One region of the Rhodococcus sp. NPDC054953 genome, then DNA from elsewhere that is predicted to be linked to it. Evidence: riboswitches for the same ligand, from Rfam matches in the RefSeq annotation. Region 1 holds a riboswitch; each other region holds the start of a gene.
The links. A riboswitch is a leader RNA that binds a small molecule or an ion and turns the genes downstream of it on or off. The one in region 1 is predicted to bind S-adenosylmethionine.
Positions count from the first base shown of each region.

Region 2: it holds a riboswitch for S-adenosylmethionine, as region 1 does, so the genes downstream of both, ACWF62_RS06915 (hypothetical protein) here and ACWF62_RS01300 (bifunctional o-acetylhomoserine/o-acetylserine sulfhydrylase) in region 1, are expected to answer to the same signal.
Region 3: it holds a riboswitch for S-adenosylmethionine, as region 1 does, so the genes downstream of both, ACWF62_RS01605 (aminotransferase class V-fold PLP-dependent enzyme) here and ACWF62_RS01300 (bifunctional o-acetylhomoserine/o-acetylserine sulfhydrylase) in region 1, are expected to answer to the same signal.

Region 1 covers NZ_JBSGXD010000001.1:297,545-302,125, forward strand. The annotation lists gene metX (homoserine O-acetyltransferase MetX) at 1-707, opposite strand, end outside; gene ACWF62_RS01300 (bifunctional o-acetylhomoserine/o-acetylserine sulfhydrylase) at 704-2,008, opposite strand; SAM riboswitch class IV at 2,144-2,260, opposite strand; gene ACWF62_RS01305 (amino acid permease) at 2,387-3,781, shown strand; gene ACWF62_RS01310 (AMIN-like domain-containing (lipo)protein) at 3,840-4,469, shown strand; gene ACWF62_RS01315 (hypothetical protein) at 4,489-4,581, opposite strand, start outside.
Region 2 covers NZ_JBSGXD010000006.1:181,420-186,000, forward strand. The annotation lists gene ACWF62_RS06900 (isoprenyl transferase) at 1-62, shown strand, start outside; gene coaA (type I pantothenate kinase) at 64-996, opposite strand; gene ACWF62_RS06910 (DUF885 domain-containing protein) at 1,103-2,359, shown strand; SAM riboswitch class IV at 2,385-2,494, shown strand; gene ACWF62_RS06915 (hypothetical protein) at 2,532-2,816, shown strand; gene glyA (serine hydroxymethyltransferase) at 2,940-4,253, shown strand; gene ACWF62_RS06925 (VOC family protein) at 4,313-4,581, opposite strand, start outside.
Region 3 covers NZ_JBSGXD010000002.1:788-5,368, reverse strand. The annotation lists gene ACWF62_RS01610 (YbaK/EbsC family protein) at 12-485, shown strand; gene ACWF62_RS01605 (aminotransferase class V-fold PLP-dependent enzyme) at 516-1,796, opposite strand; SAM riboswitch class IV at 1,848-1,964, opposite strand; gene ACWF62_RS01600 (SDR family oxidoreductase) at 2,118-2,768, shown strand; gene ACWF62_RS01595 (IclR family transcriptional regulator) at 2,807-3,574, opposite strand; gene ACWF62_RS01590 (CoA transferase subunit A) at 3,776-4,564, shown strand; gene ACWF62_RS01585 (3-oxoacid CoA-transferase subunit B) at 4,561-4,581, shown strand, end outside.

The DNA.
Region 1 (4,581 bases):
CGGCGGGCGATGCCGAGACCGGCCTCCGGCGAGCGTCCGGTGCCGTGGTAGTCGCCGCCCTGCCAGTCGGCGTCGGCGGTGATGGCCGCCATCTGCGTGGTCTGGGTGCCGATCTGGTCGGCGGTGGCGCGGGCGCCGACCGCGAGGACGAGCGCGGCCGTCACCCGGTCCGGGTGGCCGACGATCCACTCCAGGGTGCGCATGCCGCCCATCGACCCGCCGAGGACGGCCGCGAACCGCTCGATTCCCAGCCGGTCCGCGAGCGCCACCTCGGCGGTCACCTGGTCGCGCACCGAGATCCCCGGGAACCGGGACCCCCACGCCCGCCCGTCCGGGGCTGGCGTCGCCGGGCCGGTGCTGCCGCGGCACCCGCCGAGGACGTTGGTGGCGACGACGCACCACTCGTCGGTGTCGATCGGCGCGCCGGGCCCGACCATGCCGTCCCACCAGCCGGGCGACGGGTGGTCGGCGGACGCCGGGCCGGTGACGTGCGAGTCGCCGGTCAGCGCGTGCTCGACGAGAACGATGTTGTCCCGGGCCGCGGTGGGCGTGCCCCAGCATTGGACCGCGAGCACGACGTCGGGCAGCACGGCGCCGCTCTCGAGGGTGAGCGCGCCGATCGGGATGTGCGTCAGCCGCCCGTCCGGCGGCGGGAACCCCGCGGGGGTGCCGGCCGGACGGGCGCCCGAGACGGAGCCGACTGTCAAGAGTTCGCCGCCGCGAATCCGGTCTCGAGGTCGGCCAGGATGTCGTCGATCCCCTCGATGCCGACGGCCAGCCGCACCAGTCCGGGTGTGACGCCGGAGGCCAACTGCTCCTCCGGGGACAGCTGGGCGTGGGTGGTCGAGGCGGGGTGGATCACGAGCGAACGCACGTCGCCGATGTTAGCGACATGACTGTGCAGCGTCAGGGCATCGACGAACTTCTTGCCCGCCGGGGCGCCGCCCTCGAGTTCGAACGCGACGATCGCGCCCGGACCCTTCGGGATCAGCGCCCGCGCCCGCTCGTGCCACGGCGAGCTCGGCAGCCCCGCATAGGAGACGGACGTGACGTCCGACCGGGCATCCAGGAACTCCGCGACCCGCTGCGCGTTCTGCACGTGCCGTTCGATCCGCAGGCTCAACGTCTCGGTGCCCTGGCTGATCAGGAACGCGTTGAATGGCGACACCGCCGACCCGAGGTCGCGCAGCAGCTGCACGCGGGCCTTGAGCGCGTAGGCGGGCGCACCGAGGTCCGCGAAGACGGCACCGTGGTAGCTGGGATCGGGGGTGGTGAAGCCGGGATGCCTGCCCTGCGTCCAGTCGAAGGTGCCGCCGTCGACGATGACCCCGGCGATCGCGGTGCCGTGGCCGCCGAGGTACTTCGTCGCCGAGTGCACGACGATGTCCGCGCCGTGCTCGAGCGGGCGCAGCAGGTACGGGGTGGCGACCGTGTTGTCGACGATCAGCGGGATCCCCGCCGCATGCCCGACCGCGGCAATCCCGGGGATGTCGAGCACGTCGTTGCGCGGGTTCGAGATGGACTCGCCGTAGAACGCGACGGTGGTCGGGCGGATCGCGGCCCGCCACTGCTCGAGGTCGTCGGGGTCCCCGACGAACGTGACCTCGACGCCGAGCTTCGCGAGGGTGTAGTGGAAGAGGTTGTAGGTGCCGCCGTACAGCCGCGGGCTGGCGACCACGTGGTCGCCAGCACCCGCGAGGTTCAGCAGCGCGAACGTCGTCGCGGCCTGCCCGGAGGCGAGCAGCAGCGCGGCGACGCCGCCCTCGAGCGCGGCGATCCGCTGCTCGACCGCGTCCTGCGTCGGGTTCATGATGCGGGTGTAGATGTTGCCGGGTTCGGCAAGCCCGAACAGCGCCGCGGCGTGGTCGGTGCTGTCGAAGGTGTACGAGGTGGTCTGGTAGATCGGCAGCGCCCGGGCCTTGGTGGTGGCGTCCGAGGTCTGCCCGGCATGGATCTGCTTCGTCTCGAAGCTCCACCCTGCCGTCGGATCGATCGTGTTCTCACTCATGGGTGACTCTGGCTCCAGGGGTGTCGGGAGATGGGGCGCGTCTCCGGCGCCGAGGGCTGATCGGGCCTATCTGCGACAACAACACATGGTGAACCTCCGGTGGGTCGTGGCCCTGTCGGTGGGTCCGTCCCAGCGGACCCGCGCTTGTCATCCGACGTGTTCTCGAACAACCAGGTCATCACCCGGGGCACCCCACCGCGGATGGAGGGTTGCCGACCAGCGAGCCGGGGCTTGGCACTGGCACTCATGACCTGGCAGCGATCTTAGCGTCAGCGGTCGAACCCGCGGCATCGGGGCGGAGCCGCGATCGGGTGACCCGCGTAACACGACTAAAGTCCTGGTCGCACGCATGCCCGACCAGTCTGGGGGATTTCCGCAGTGAAGGACGCCGCGTCGGCGCTGACCCGGGGTTTGTCGGCCCGCCACATCCGTTTCATCGCGCTCGGCTCGGCGATCGGGACCGGACTGTTCTACGGCTCGGCCGAGGCCATCGAGAAGGCCGGACCGTCGGTGCTGCTGGCGTACCTGATCGGCGGCGTCGTCGTCTACATCGTGCTGCGGGCGCTCGGTGAGATGGCGGTCCGCAACCCGGTCTCCGGCTCGTTCGGCGAGTACGCAGGCAAACACCTCGGACCGCTCGCCGGATTCCTGACCGGCTGGACCTACACGTTCGAGATGATCGTCGTGTGCCTCGCCGACGTCACCGCGTTCGGCGTCTACATGGGCTTCTGGTTCCCCGATGTCCCCCGCTGGATCTGGGTGTTGGCGATCGTGTTCTTCATCGGGGCACTGAACCTGCTCAGCGTCAAGGTGTTCGGCGAGCTGGAGTTCTGGTTCACCCTGGTCAAGGTGGCCGCGATCATCGCGATGATCGCGGCGGGCGTTGCGATCCTGATCTTCGGGTTCGGCATCCACGACACCTCCGAGGGGGTGAGCAACCTGTGGGCCGAGGGCGGCTTCTTCGCGAACGGCTTCGGCGGGTTCGTCGCCTGCTTCGCGATTGTCATGTTCGCGTTCGGCGGCACCGAGATCATCGGCATCACCGCCGGCGAGGCCGAGGATCCGGCCCGCACGATTCCCCGCGCCGTGAACACGGTGCCCGCGCGGATCATGCTGTTCTACATTGCGACGCTGGCGGTGATCATGGCGATCACCCCGTGGCATTCGGTCGGCACCGAGGGCAGCCCGTTCGTGCAGATCTTCGAGGGCCTCGGGGTTGGGCCGGCCGCGGCCGTGCTGAACGTCGTCGTCATCACCGCGGCCCTGTCCGCGATCAACAGCGACATCTTCGGCGCAGGCCGGATGATGTACGGCATGGCGCAGCGGGGTCAGGCGCCTGCCGTGATGACGCGGGTGACCCGGGCCGGGGTGCCGTGGATGACGGTGGTGGTGATGATCGGCGCGCTGCTGGTCGCGGTGCTGTTGAACTACCTGATCCCCGAATCGGTGTTCCTCGTCATCGCGTCGATCGCCACCTTCGCCACCATCTTCGTGTGGGTGATGATCCTGCTGTCGCAGTACCGGTCCCGCCGCCGGATGAGCGACGCGGAGGTGGCGGCGCTGACCTTCCCGGTCCCGCTGTGGCCGTACGCGCAGCTCGCGGCGCTCGCGTTCCTCGGCTTCGTGATCGTGGTCCTCGCATTCGACGCCGACACCAGGGTGGCCCTCGTCGTTGGTGCGGTGTGGTTGGTCGGTCTCGCGCTGGCGTACCTGCGGTTCGTCCGGCCCGCCGGTGACCGGCCGGATCCGGTTCCCGCCGACCAGCCCCGATGACACCGCTACCCTGAGCGGCGCCGGGCACCCGGTGACCACCGACCGGGAGGACAACACCGTGCCAGGAACCGGACGATCAGCGAGCGGGCTGGCCGCCCTCATCCCCGTCGCGGTGCTGCTCGGCGGGTGCGGCACGCCCGACGGCGACACCCACGCGGACGGGCCAGCCAGGGGCGGCACGTGTCAACGATTCGAGTCGTTCTCCGGGCAGCTCGTCGTCGGCAACCCGGACGCGGCGCCCCCGACCCGGGTGCTGGTGCCGGTGGAGCCGGGGGCGGCGCTGCCGCAGCCACCCGACCTTCCGTCGCTGGTGTCGATCGGGGTGGACCGGGAACCGGGCCGCGACAGCGTCGTCCTCGAACTCGGGGGCGACGGCACCACGGGGTGGGCCGCCCGCTTCGTGCAGATGCCGCTGCTGCGGGGGACGGACGACCCCGTCGCGGTCCCCGGGGCGTGCATCCTGCAGGTCGACCTGACCGGGATCGACCCCGGCCAGCCGGGGGAGGGCGGCGGTCCGACCCGGATCACGCCGGACGGCGACGCGACCTCCCCGGTCGTCGAGGTGCTGAGCTATCCGACCGGCGACGGGGTGAAGCAGGTCTTCGTCGGTACCCGCAGCGGTGCCCCGGAGGTGACGGTCGGGTCGGTCGACGCCCGCCGCGCGATCACCATCACGATCTCGTCCTAACCCGCATCCTGGCGGCGCGTCACGGCAGCGGGAACCGGGTCGCGGCAAGGGAGGCGTAGTCGGTCCCGTCGTGCCCGACCATCCACGAGCCACCCTGCTGGTGGCAGGTAGC
Region 2 (4,581 bases), on a different contig from region 1:
GCGTCGACTTCCTCCGGGCACTGCGGGATTACGCGGCCCGGCACCGGCGATTCGGAACCTGAGCTACAGCTTCCGCAGGCGCAGCCGGTTGATCGAATGGTCGGCGTCCTTGCGCAGCACCAGCGTCGCCCGCGGACGGGTCGGCAGGATGTTCTCCACCAGGTTCGGCCGGTTCGTCGAGTTCCAGATCTCCGACGCTGCGATGGTCGCGTGCTCGTCGGACAGATTCGAGTAGTGGTGGAAGTGCGCGTTCGGATCCGCGAACGCCGTCTTCCGCAGCGTCAGGAACCGTTTGATGTACCAGCGTTCGATGTCCTCGACCTTCGCGTCCACGTAGATCGAGAAGTCGAACAGGTCCGAGACCATCAGCCGGGGACCGGTCTGCAGGACGTTCAGCCCCTCCAGGATCAGGATGTCGGGCTGCCGGATGAGGTGATATTGGCCGGGCACCACGTCGTACAGTCGGTGTGAATACACCGGTGCGGCAACCTCTTCCGCGCCCGACTTCACCTCGGTGACGAAACGCAGCAGCTTCCGGCGGTCGTAGCTCTCCGGGAACCCCTTGCGGTGCATGATGCCCCGCCGGGTCAGTTCCGCTGTCGGATACAGGAACCCGTCGGTGGTCACCAGATCCACCCGGGGATGGTGGTCCCAGCGGGCGAGCAGCGCCTGCAGCACCCGGGCGGTGGTGGACTTGCCGACCGCGACCGACCCGGCGACACCGATCACGAACGGCACCTGCCGGTCCGGGTGCTTCTCGCCGAGGAACGTCGCGGTCGCGGCGAACAGCCGCTGCCGGGCCGCGACCTGCAGGTGGATCAGACGCGAGAGCGGCAGGTACACCTCCGCGACCTCGTCGAGGTCGATCTGTTCGCCGAGGCCGCGCATGCCCTGAAGTTCTTCCTCGGTGAGCACCAGCGGAGTCGACTTCCGCAGGGTCCGCCACTGTTTGCGATCGAACTCGACGTACGGACTGCTCTCGCTCACCTTCGCCATGCGCGCGTCCCGACCTCGTCCTGCACAGCCTCGATCTGCATAGGGGAATTGTGCGCGCCCACACACCGGCGCGCCGCGCCGGGTCCGGACACTAGGCTGCCCAGGTATGGACGCCGCCGCATTCGTACGTGAATATCTGCTGCTCGGGCTCGGTTTCGACCGGATCGAGGAGGGATTCGTCGACGCGTATACCGGCGACCCGGCCTTGCGTCGCCAGGTGGAGAACGCCCCGGCGCCCGAGCCGCGGGACCTGGCCCGCCGGGCGGCGCAGCTGCGCGCCGAGCTGCGCAGTGTCGAGCTGCCCGCCGACCGCGCCGAATTCCTCGACGTGCACCTGCGCGCCCTGGAGTGCTCGGCGCGCACGTTCGCCGGCGAGCGGATCGGATTCGTCGACGAGGTGCACGCCTACTTCGACGTTCGGATCGAGGAGGGCAATGTCGACGACTACCGGGACGCGCACCGGGCGATGGACGAGGTGCTCGCGGGCGGCGGCACCCTCGCGGAGCGGCTGCAGGCGCACCGCGCCGCCGACGAGATCCCGCCGGAGCGGCTCGCCGAGTGCGTCGACGCGTTCTCCTCGGCGCTGCGGGACCTGGTGCGCGCCCGCTACCCGCTGCCCGAGACCGAACGCGTCGAGTACGAGGTGGTCGGCGACAAGCCGTGGTCGGGCTTCAACTACTACCTGGGCGACTATCGCTCCAAGGTGGCGATCAACTCGGATCTCAAGCAGCACATGGCGAATCTGCCGCACCTGATCGCCCACGAGGCGTATCCGGGTCACCACACCGAGCACTGCCGCAAGGAGGCGGGCCTGGTCGATGCCGGGCAGGTCGAGCACACCCTCTTCCTCGTCAACACCCCGCAGTGCCTGATGGCGGAGGGCCTGGCGGACCATGCGCTGGGTGCGATCGTGGGGGACAGGAGCGGAGCCGGCGGAGCGACCCGGGGGGACAGGAGCGGAGCCGGCGGAGCGACCCGGGGACAGGGCTGGGGGAGGTGGGCGGAGCAGATTTATGCGGACCTGGGACTGCGGTTCGACGGCGAGCGCGCCGAGGCGCTGTCGACCGCGTCCGCGAAGCTGCTCGGGGTGCGGCAGGACGCGGCGCTGCTGCTACACGACCGCGGCCGCTCCCACGACGAGGTCGCGCGGTTCCTGCAGACCTGGAACCTCAGCACGCCGGAGCGGGCGCGGCAGTCGCTGCGCTTCCTGTCGTCGCCGCTGTGGCGGGCCTACACCTCCACTTACGTCGAGGGCTACCGGCTGCTCGGAGGCTGGCTGGACCGTGCCGTGGACGCCGACGACCGCGCGGACCGGTTCGGGCGGCTGCTCGACGAACCGCTGATCCCGTCCGCCCTGCGCTGACCGGCGTCGCCTACACTGGTCGCAGCTTCACGAGTGCCGTCGCCAAGCCCCGACTGGACGGCCGCCAACCCCACGCTCGCGGGTGGCTCGGGTGACGAAGCGGCCCGCACCGACCGGTGCAGGCAGGAGCGCCCCCGGATTCCGGGCGGCCCGAGGAACTCGGGAGTACCCCATGAACCAGTTGCCCACCGCCGTCCCCGCCGCGCCGCACGGCGTCGACGACACCGCCGTCGACGTGCTGGTCCTGGTGCAGTCCGACGATCGGATCCGGCTCGAATGGCCGGACGGGGTGGCGGTGCGCACGCATCCCGATCCGCGTCCGTTGCGGGCCGCGCTGCGGTCCACGGGCGGTTTCGCGCGGTGGCGGCCCGGCAGGCAGCTGCTGGCGGTGCCCGCAGGCCCCGGCCGCAGCCTGCTGTTCGGGCTCGCCGCCCCCGCACCGGTGGTGCCGCGGTGACCAGCGGATTCGTCCGGTCCGGTCGCCCGGGCCCGGCGCCCTCCGCACCCGCGGCGAGATGCCACTGACCTGGCCCTAGAATGAGGGTGCCCCCTGCCCGGCCTTTCGCTTGGAGATCCCTCGATGACCGCTGTGCCCAGCACCGACGTCAACAACGCTTCGCTCGCCGAACTCGACCCCGAGGTCGCGGCGGCCATGAACGGTGAGCTGGCCCGTCAGCGCGACACCCTGGAGATGATCGCGTCGGAGAACTTCGTTCCCCGCGCGGTGCTGCAGGCGCAGGGCAGTGTCCTGACCAACAAGTACGCCGAGGGTTACCCGGGCCGTCGCTACTACGGCGGCTGCGAGCACGTCGATGTGGTGGAGAACCTGGCGCGCGAGCGTGCCAAGGCCGTCTTCGGGGCCGAGTTCGCGAACGTGCAGCCGCACGCGGGTGCGCAGGCCAACGCCGCCGTCCTGATGGCACTGATGAACCCGGGCGAGAAGCTGCTCGGCATGGATCTCGCGCACGGCGGTCACCTCACGCACGGCATGAAGCTGAACTTCTCCGGCAAGCTGTACCAGGTCGCGTCGTACGGGGTCCGTGAGGACACCCACGTCGTCGACATGGACAAGGTCCGTGAGATCGCGCTCGCCGAGCGTCCGCAGGTGCTCATCGCGGGCTGGTCCGCCTACCCGCGGCACCTCGACTTCGCCGCGTTCCGCGCGATCGCCGACGAGATCGACGCCAAGCTGTGGGTCGACATGGCGCACTTCGCTGGTCTGGTTGCCGCGGGCCTGCACCCGTCGCCGGTGCCGCATGCCGACGTCGTGTCCACCACCGTGCACAAGACCCTCGGCGGTCCCCGCTCCGGCATGATCCTCGCCAAGCAGGAATGGGCGAAGAAGCTGAACTCCGCGGTGTTCCCCGGTCAGCAGGGCGGGCCGCTGATGCACGCGGTCGCCGCGAAGGCCGTCGCGATGAAGATCGCGGGCACCGACGAGTTCAAGGCCCGTCAGGAGCGCACCCTCGCTGGCGCGAAGATCCTCGCCGAGCGTCTCGGCGGTTCCGACGTCGCGGGCAACGGCATCTCGGTGCTCACCGGCGGCACCGACGTGCACCTGGTGTTGGTGGACCTGCGGAACTCCGCGCTCGACGGCCAGCAGGGCGAGGATCTGCTGCACGAGATCGGTATCACCGTGAACCGCAACGCGGTTCCGTTCGATCCGCGCCCGCCGATGAACCCGTCCGGCCTGCGCATCGGCACGCCGGCGCTGGCCACCCGTGGTTTCGGCGACGCCGAGTTCACCGAGGTCGCCGACATCATCGCCACCGCCCTGGCGAACGGCACGAACGCCGACGTCCCCGCGCTGCGCGCGCGGGTGTCGAAGCTGGCCCTCGACTTCCCGCTGTACGACGGGCTCGAGGACTGGGGCATGCTCTCCAAGAACGTCTAGGCGACAATTGACGACGGCCCACACCCCGCGGGGTGTGGGCCGTCGTCGTGTTCCGGCGCCTATTTCATGGTGGCGAGCTGGATCAGATTCCCGCAGGTGTCGTCGAGAACGGCCGTCACGACCGGGCCGAAATCGGTTGCCTCCTGGGTGAACTCGACTCCGAGTGCGCGGAGGCGTTCGACCTCGGCGTATACGTCGTCGACGGCGAACTGGGTGTACGGGATGCCGTCGGCGACCAGTGCCTCCCTGAACGGGCGCGCCGCCGGGTGCCCGGCCGGTTCGAGCAGCAGCTCGGTGCCGTCCGGGTTCGCGGGGGAGACGACGGTGA
Region 3 (4,581 bases), on a different contig from region 1:
TAGGGTGGGGCATGGCGAGGACACTGCAACCCGAGGCCGCGAATGTCGCGAGGACACTGATCTCGCGGGGCCACCACGGAGTGGTGGTCACTCAGGACCGGCCGACCCGCACCGCCGCCGAAGCCGCCGCGACCCTCGGCGTCGACATCGGCGCGATCACCAAGTCCCTGGTCTTCCTCCTCGACGACGAGCCGGTCCTGCTGCTGGTGTCGGGTTCCCACCAGGTGGACACGGAGCGCACCGGCAAACGTCTCGAGGGGATGCTCACCCGCGCCCCCGCCGAACTGGTGGTGCAGGTGACCGGTCAGCCGCTCGGCGGCGTCGCCCCGGTTGGGCACCCGACCAACCTGTCCACCTACATCGACACCGCCCTCGAGGCCTACCCGGAACTGTGGGCGGCGGCGGGGCACCCGGGCGCCATGTTCCGGACCACGTTCCGCGAGCTGGTCCGGATCACGGCCGGTCTGGCCATCGACGTCGACTGATCCCCGCCCCTGCGGGTCGCGGCGCCGACGCTAGTGCGCCGCCGCGCCGCTCGTCACGCGCTCGCGCACGAACTCGCCCACCGCGCCGACCAAACGGTCGACATCGGCGCCGCTGCTGCCGAGCCCGAGGCTGGCGCGGACCGCGCCCGCGCCATGACCGAGCCGGGTCAGCAGCGGGTGCGCGCAGAACTTACCGTCCCGCACGCCGATGCCGTACCGGTCGGACAGGAACGTCGCGACCTCACGGGGTTCGGCGCCGGCGACGGTGAAGGTGACGATGCCGACGGCGTCCGGGGAGTCCGGCCAAATGCGCAGCACCCGAACCCCGGTGATCGCGTCGAGCCCGGCGGTCAAGCGGTCGCACAGCACCCGCTCGTGCAGCTCGGCGGCGTCGGCGTCGAATCCGGCGAGCGCCTCGCAGGCGGCGGCGATCGCGACGGCACCGAGAACGTTCGGGGTGCCCGCCTCGTGCCGCTGCGGGGCGGCGGCCCACTGCACGGCGTCGATCTCGACGTTCTTGGTGGCCCCGCCACCGGCAAGGTACGGCTCGGCGGCGTCGAGCCAGTCGGCGCGCCCGACGAGGGCGCCTGCGCCGAACGGCGCGTACAGCTTGTGCCCGGAGAAGGCGAGGTAGTCGACGCCGAGGTCGGCGATGTCGACGCGGCGGTGCGGCAACAACTGCGCGGCATCGACGAGGATGCGGGCGCCGCACTCGTGGGCAATCCGCGCGAGCCGGGCGATCGGCAGCACCTCGCCGGTGACGTTGGAGGCGCCGGTGACGGCGAGCAGCGCCGCCGGGCGGGTGCACAGTTCGGCGACGATCCGCTGCACCGTCTCCTCGACGGTGTCCGCGGACCGGACGACGCGGGCGCCGTTCCGATTCCAGGACAACAGGTTTGCGTGGTGCTCGATGTCGAGGACCACGGTCTCACCCGGCACGCAGGAGGCGAGCAGGTTCAGTGCGTCGGTGGTGTTTCGGGTGAACACCACGACGTCGTCGGCGCGGGCCCCAACGAAGTCCGCGACCACGCCGCGGGCGCCCTCGTAGCGGTCGGTGCACACCTGGGAGGCGTAGCCCGCGCCGCGGTGCACGCTGGCGTAGAACGGCAGCAGTTCCTGCACCCGGTCCGCGACCGCGGTCAGGGCCGGGGCGCTGGCGGCGTAGTCGAAGTTGGCGTACCTGACCGAGGTGCCGTCAGTGAGCGGCGCCACCAGGTCTCCACCACAGACGGGCGCGAAAGATGCCGTGCCGGAACAGTTTCCGTCGAAAGTGGTGGCGACCTGGGGGGTGGTGTCGAGTACAGCGGTCATGGCGTCATCCCTTACGTCAAGGGACCCGTGCGATGGAGAGGTGGTGCATCGAGTCCGCGCTTGCCGTGTCCGGAATTGGAAGCACGGCCAGGTCGTCACCCGGGGCACCCCACCGCGGTGGAGGGTTGCCGGCCAGCAAGCCGGGGCTACACGCTGGCACTCATAACCTGAGCAGAGAATGGCAGCATCGGCGTCGCACTGTCAACCCCCGCCCACCGAGTGCGCCTGTGACCTCGACCACCGCGATGCCCGACATCTGCGGCGCCGCCGTTGCGGCAGTACGTTGGACCCGACCCCGAATGTCCTACGGAGGGAACGGCCATGGCTCGCGTCGTCGTCATCGGTGGCCACGGAAAGGTGGCCCTGCACCTGGCACGGATCCTCAGCGGACGCGGCGACGAGGTGACCGCGGTGATCCGCAACCCCGACCATGCCGCCGACGTCGTTGCCGCGGGGGCAACACCGGTACTCGCCGACGTCGAGAACCTGAGCGGCGAACAGCTCGCGGAGGTGCTGCGCGGGCAGGACGCCGTTGTCTGGTCGGCGGGCGCGGGCGGCGGCAACCCCGACCGTACCTACGCCGTGGACCGGGACGCCGCGATCCGGTCGATGGACGGCGCCGAGGCCGCGGGCGTGCGGCGGTACGTGATGGTCTCCTACCTCGGATCAAGGACGGACCACGGTGTCCCACCGGACAATTCGTTCTATGCCTACGCGGAGGCAAAGGCCGCCGCCGACCAGCACCTGCGCGGCACCGCCCTGGGCTGGACGATTCTCGGCCCCGGCACACTGACCCTCGCCCCGGGGACGGGCCGGGTCGAGGTGAGTCCGACGCCCACCGCGCATGCGGTGAGCCGGGAGGACGTCGCCGCTGTCGCGGCCGCCGCCCTTGCCGACCCGACCACCGTGCGCCGCACGATCCCGTTCAACAACGGTCCGACCCCGATCGCCGAGGCGATCACCACGCACTGACCGCCCCCGCGGGTCAGCCGGGCGCCGACCCTGGGTGACTACCCGCTGCGCCGCAGCCGCTGGGTCAGCCGGTGCGCCTGTCGCAGCAGCAGTTCCCCGAGTTCCGGGCGCCGCTCGTCGCGGAACCGACTCTCCACGCCGGTCAGACTCAACGCCCACTCGGGCCGACCCGCCGCGTCGAAAACCGCGGCGCCCATCCCCCAGCTGCCCTCGACGAGCAGGGCGGGATTGACGCAGTACCCGGCCAGCCGGGTCACTATGACCCGCGCCCGGATGCCGTCGCTGTCGTGGTCGACCCCCCACTGCGCGGTCAGGTCCCGCCGTTCCAGGTACTCCTCGACCTCCCGATCCGGCAGGTGCGAGAGGATCGCCAGCCCGGCGGACGCGACCCCGAGCGGCAGTCGCAACCCGACGTGCAGGACGTGCGAGCGCAGCGGGAAGCTGCCCTCCTCGCTCGCGATGCACACCGTCTCGTCGCCGCGTCGCGCGGAGAGGAAGGCGCTCTCGCCGGTCTCGCGCGCCAGGTCCCGCAGGATGTCGCGACCCAGATCGGTGATGTCGTAGCGGCCGGCCGCCTGCGCGCCGAGCAGGTACAGCTCCGGGCCGAGCGCCCACCGCCCCGACCGGTGGTCCCGGTCGACCAGCCCCTCCTCGGCGAGCGCGGTCAGCAGGCGGTGCGCGGTCGGTCGGGCCAGGTTCGTTGCCCGGGCGAGCTCGGACGTCGACGCGCCCGCCGACACCCCCGAGAGTGCGCGCAGCAGGGCACCGACGCGACGGATCACCTGCGGCCTCAGCGGCTCCTCCATGACCCGATCCTACGTCCACTCAGTGAACGGCATGGCCGTGAAGGTCCATCAAACGAGCAGTGTCCGCCGATTCCTCCTCCCCTCTTGAAACCCTGGGAGCTGCGCACTTAAGTGGCCACCAGGAATTGAACCGCGGCGTCCGAGAAGTGAACATGATCCACCCGTTCGGACCGCGGACGCGTCAAGGGAAGGAACTTTTCGATGGGAACGACCCTGTGCACTACACCGGCCGAGGCGGTCGCCGACATCGGCGAGGGCGCCACCATCGCGGTCGGCGGGTTCGGGCTGTGCGGGATCCCCGACGCCCTGATCGCCGCGCTCCGCGATTCCGGGGTCGGCAACCTCGAGGTGTTCTCCAACAACTGCGGCGTGGACGATCACGGCCTCGGGATCCTGCTGGGCGGTGGGCAGATCAGCCGGGTGACCGCCTCCTACGTTGGGGAGAACCGGGAATTCGCGCGCCAGTACCTGGCCGGCGAACTGGAGGTCGAACTGACCCCGCAGGGCACCCTCGCCGAACGCCTGCGGGCCGGGGGCGCGGGCATCCCCGCCTTCTTCACCCCGGCGGGGGTCGGCACCCCCGTCGCCGACGGCGGCCTGCCGTGGCGCTACCACGCCGACGGCTCCGTCGCGGTCGCGTCCCCGCCGAAGGAGACCCGGGAGTTCGGCGACAAGCGGTACGTGATGGAACACGGCATCACCGCCAGCTTCGCGCTCGTGCACGCGGTCCGCGGCGACACCGCAGGCAACCTGGTCTTCGACAAGACCGCCCTGAACTTCAACCCGCTGGCCGCGATGGCGGGCAAGGTCACCATCGCGCAGGTCGAGGAGCTCGTCCCGGCAGGCGAACTCGACCCCGCCCAGGTGCACCTGCCCGGCGTGTTCGTCCAGCGGATCGTGCACACCGGCCCCCAGCACAAGCGCATCGAAAAGCGCACCGTCACACCTTCGGCCGAGCCGAACATCACAGCAGAAGGAGCCTCGGCATGACCGGTTGGACCCGCGAC